Regions from separate parts of the Brevibacillus sp. YAE8 genome, predicted to be linked through region 1. Evidence: a T-box and tRNA genes for the amino acid it is inferred to sense, from the RefSeq annotation. Region 1 holds a T-box; the other holds one or more tRNA genes.

Region 1 (2,171 bases):
AGAATTCAGCACAGGCTTTCGCGGCTACAACATTGACGAAGTGAACGAATTTCTCGATCAGGTCATCAAAGACTTTGAACTCCTGATTAAAGAGAAAAAGGAAATGGAAGAACGGATCGCCATTCTCAATGAGCGTGTGGACCACTATAAGAGCCTGGAAGAAAACTTGAGCAAGTCGATTCTCGTCGCCCAGGAGACGGCGGAGGATGTCAAGTCCAATGCCCGCAAGGAAGCGCAACTGATCTTGAAGGAAGCCGAGAAAAACGCGGACCGGATTGTCAACGAAGCCTTGGCGAAGTCTCGCAAAATTGCGATTGAAATCGAAGAATTGAAAAAACGCGCGTCCGTTTACCGCATGCGCTTCCGCACGCTGCTGGAGGCCCAACTGGAAATGCTGGAGCACGGAGCATGGGACGACATCGAGCAGGCGGATTCTGCGGTAGTTGTTGAATAAAACATTGACGTTGTGCCGATGATGGTACTATAATGAAAAACAACTTTTTCGAAAACATTAATCCATATCACGACAAGACGATGAACGGGAAGAGTACGCGGAACAGCACTGTCAAAGAGAGTCGGGAACAGGTGAAAGCCCGACCAGTCGCCTCTGCTGAAAATCACCCGGGAGTTCAAAATCCGAAAGCTTGGCCGCACGTTGTTGAGGCAGGCAAGTAAGTGAGCGCGTCATTCCCGTTACGAATGAACGAGTGGAACGAATCCCGCTGCATGTTTGCCGACGGGTTTGTTCAATCAGGGTGGTACCACGGGAGCCTTCTCTCGTCCCTTTTTTGGGATGAAGGAAGGCTTTTATTTATTTTTAGGAGTGAAGCAGGCTATGGACTACAGCAAAACCTTATCGCTACCGAAAACCGATTTCCCGATGCGCGGCAACTTGCCGACACGCGAGCCGCAAATCCAGGAGAAGTGGGAAGAGCAAAACATTTATCAACAAGTGCTGGCCCGCACGGAAGGACGCCCTTCGTTCGTTTTGCATGATGGCCCTCCTTATGCGAACGGAGACATCCACATCGGGCACGCGCTGAATAAAATTCTCAAGGACTTCATCGTTCGCTACAAGTCCATGGCAGGTTTCTACGCGCCGTACATCCCGGGCTGGGATACGCACGGCTTGCCGATTGAGCAGGCGATTGTCAACGCTCAAGGACTGGATCGCCGCAACATCGAGGTCAACGACTTCCGCAAGCGCTGCGAAGAGTACGCCTGGTCCTACATCGACAAGCAGCGCGATCAGTTCAAGCGACTGGGTGTTCGCGGCGACTGGGAAAATCCGTATGTCACGCTTTTGCCTGAGTACGAAGCCAACCAAATTCGCGTGTTCGGCGAGATGGCGAAAAAAGGCTACATTTACAAAGGACTTCGCTGTGTCTACTGGTCTCCGTCTTCCGAGACGGCACTGGCTGATGCGGAAATCGAATACAAAGACAAGCGTTCTCCTTCCATCTACGTAAGCTTCCAGGTCGTAGATGGCAAAGGCAAGCTGGATACCGAAACAGGCGTTGTCATCTGGACGACCACACCGTGGACGATCCCGGCAAACCTGGCGATCTCGCTTCATCCTGAACTGGAGTACAGCGTCGTCAAAGCCGATGGCCGCAAATTCCTCGTGGCAAACGGTCTGATCGAAGCAGCCAGCAAGGAAATCGGCTGGGAAAACGTAGAAGTTCTCGCCAGCTTCAAAGGACAGGAGCTGGAGGGCGTAGTGACGAAGCATCCGATCTACGACCGTACATCGCCGCTGATTTTGGGCGAGCACGTGACACTGGATGCCGGTACAGGCTGCGTGCATACCGCTCCTGGACACGGGGAAGACGACTTTGCCGTCGGACAAAAATACAATCTCGGCGTGCTTTGCCCGGTTGACCATGAAGGAAAAATGACCAGTGAGGCTCCTGGTTTTGAAGGCCTTTTCTACGAAGATGCCAACAAGGCGGTCACCGAGAAGCTGAAAGAAAACGGAGCGCTCCTGAAGCTCAGCTTCTTTACGCACTCCTACCCGCACGACTGGCGGACGAAAAAGCCGGTGATCTACCGTGCGACAGAGCAATGGTTCGCTTCCATCGACGGCTTCCGCGAGCAAATGCTCGAAGCGATCAAAAACGTGAAATGGATTCCGCATTGGGGAGAAACCCGTCTGGCGAACATGATCGCCG
Region 2 (2,171 bases), on a different contig from region 1:
GACGCTTCGGAATCCGAACTGTTCATCGTTGAGGGGGACTCCGCGGGCGGTTCTGCGAAGTCCGGCCGCGATCGCCATTTCCAGGCCATTCTTCCTTTGCGTGGAAAAGTGCTGAACGTAGAGAAAGCGCGCTTGGACAAAATTCTCGGCAACAACGAGATTCGCATGATTATTACTGCGCTCGGCACCGGGGTAGGCGAAGATTTTGACATTACAAAAGCGCGCTACCACAAAGTTGTGATTATGACGGACGCGGACGTGGACGGCTCGCATATTCGCACGCTGCTGCTGACGTTCTTCTACCGTTACATGCGTCAGCTCATCGAAGCGGGGTACATTTATATCGCGCAGCCGCCGCTCTACAGCATCAAGCAAGGCAAGACGCTGCATTACGCGTATAACGACAAGCAGCGCGATGAAATACTCGCGACCCTCAAGGCTACACCGAAGCCAAGCGTCCAGCGCTACAAAGGGTTGGGCGAGATGAATGCTGACCAATTGTGGGAGACGACAATGGACCCTGCCATGCGCACGCTCCTGCAAGTGAACCTGGAAGACGCCATGGAAGCAGACATGGTGTTTGAGACGCTCATGGGCGACGAAGTAGAGCCGCGCAGGGAGTTTATCGAGCAACACGCGGCATCTGTAAGGGATTTGGACATTTAAGCTTTGAAATAGATTCGGTATATGGCAAGAAGGCTCAGCGATCCAGGCGGTATGAAAATGGCTTCAACAGGCGGTTTGCGCTGAACGAAGCTATTATTTTGCTGAGCTTTGGATAGCTGAGTCTGCCTTCTTGCAAAAAAATTCACTGTCGCACGATAAAAAAATCAAAAATTCTATTGCAATGAATTAAAATGTATGCTAGATTAAAGATCCAGGAAGTGATACGGGCCTATAGCTCAGTTGGTTAGAGCGCACGCCTGATAAGCGTGAGGTCGGCTGTTCGAGTCAGCCTAGGCCCACCACTTATACAAGGCGATAGCGCCGGATGCGACATCGCTTCTCCATTTTTGGAAAATGGGGCTGTAGCTCAGTTGGGAGAGCGCCTGCCTTGCAAGCAGGAGGTCATCGGTTCGATCCCGTTCAGCTCCACCAATATACTCCTATAGGCAATTGGCCTGGATGTCCTAATGTTCCTCGGTAGCTCAGTTGGTAGAGCAATCGGCTGTTAACCGATCGGTCGGCGGTTCGAGTCCGTCCCGAGGAGCCATATCACGCTCCTGTAGCTCAGTCGGTAGAGCGTTTCCATGGTAAGGAAGAGGTCGCAGGTTCGATTCCTGTCGGGAGCACCAGAAATGATTACGAACATGGCCCGTTGGTGAAGCGGTTTAACACAGCAGCCTTTCACGCTGTCATACAGGGGTTCGAATCCCCTACGGGTCACTTATACACCCAACTAGTTGTTGGGGTCCCCGCAAAGTACTCGGTGTTGCTACAACGCAATCTCTTCACTTTGTGGGGTACTTTGGAGGCTTAGCTCAGCTGGGAGAGCATCTGCCTTACAAGCAGAGGGTCGGCGGTTCGATCCCGTCAGCCTCCACCATTTTCACGAATGACAAAAACATGGAGCTGTGGTGAAGTTGGAGTTCACGCCGGTCTGTCACACCGGAGGTCGCGGGTTCGAGTCCCGTCAGCTCCGCCATTATTCAAAAAGTAATGGTGGACTCACATACACGAGGCTCGGTAGCTCAGTCGGTAGAGCAGAGGACTGAAAATCCTCGTGTCGGCGGTTCGATTCCGTCCCGAGCCACCATGAAATAAACTGAACATGCCGGTATAGCTCAATTGGTAGAGCACCTGACTTGTAATCAGGGGGTTGTGGGTTCAAGTCCTATTGCCGGCACCATTTTCATCCTTTCGAGCAAAGAGCAATCCGTGCTTACGAAGGACAAGCTGGGGAGATAGTGAAGTGGCTAAACACGGCAGACTGTAAATCTGCTCCCTCCGGGTTCGGCGGTTCGAATCCGTCTCTCCCCACCATCTTTACTTCATGGCTATTGGGGTATAGCCAAGCGGTAAGGCAACGGACTTTGACTCCGTCATTCCTAGGTTCAAATCCTAGTACCCCAGCCATAATGAGAGCCATTAGCTCAGTTGGTAGAGCATCTGACTTTTAATCAGAGGGTCGAAGGTTCGAGTCCTTCATGGCTCACCAGTATTTTTGACAA

Evidence for each region. The T-box of region 1 lies ahead of ileS (isoleucine--tRNA ligase). A T-box ahead of a tRNA ligase gene usually reads a tRNA of that ligase, here a tRNA-Ile.
Region 2: it has a tRNA-Ile gene. The T-box ahead of ileS (isoleucine--tRNA ligase) is inferred to sense a tRNA for this amino acid. The anticodon was not compared.

The regions. Positions count from the first base shown of each region.
Region 1 is NZ_BAAIYG010000005.1:168,958-171,128, reverse strand. Features, by position in the region: gene AC27IT_RS10390 (DivIVA domain-containing protein) at 1-454, shown strand, start outside; T-box leader at 526-788, shown strand; gene ileS (isoleucine--tRNA ligase) at 836-2,171, shown strand, end outside.
Region 2 is NZ_BAAIYG010000031.1:1,650-3,820, reverse strand. Features, by position in the region: gene gyrB (DNA topoisomerase (ATP-hydrolyzing) subunit B) at 1-666, shown strand, start outside; tRNA gene AC27IT_RS23845 (tRNA-Ile) at 892-968, shown strand; tRNA gene AC27IT_RS23840 (tRNA-Ala) at 1,023-1,098, shown strand; tRNA gene AC27IT_RS23835 (tRNA-Asn) at 1,138-1,213, shown strand; tRNA gene AC27IT_RS23830 (tRNA-Thr) at 1,220-1,295, shown strand; tRNA gene AC27IT_RS23825 (tRNA-Glu) at 1,313-1,386, shown strand; tRNA gene AC27IT_RS23820 (tRNA-Val) at 1,471-1,546, shown strand; tRNA gene AC27IT_RS23815 (tRNA-Asp) at 1,569-1,645, shown strand; tRNA gene AC27IT_RS23810 (tRNA-Phe) at 1,681-1,756, shown strand; tRNA gene AC27IT_RS23805 (tRNA-Thr) at 1,774-1,849, shown strand; tRNA gene AC27IT_RS23800 (tRNA-Tyr) at 1,899-1,983, shown strand; tRNA gene AC27IT_RS23795 (tRNA-Gln) at 2,002-2,076, shown strand; tRNA gene AC27IT_RS23790 (tRNA-Lys) at 2,083-2,158, shown strand.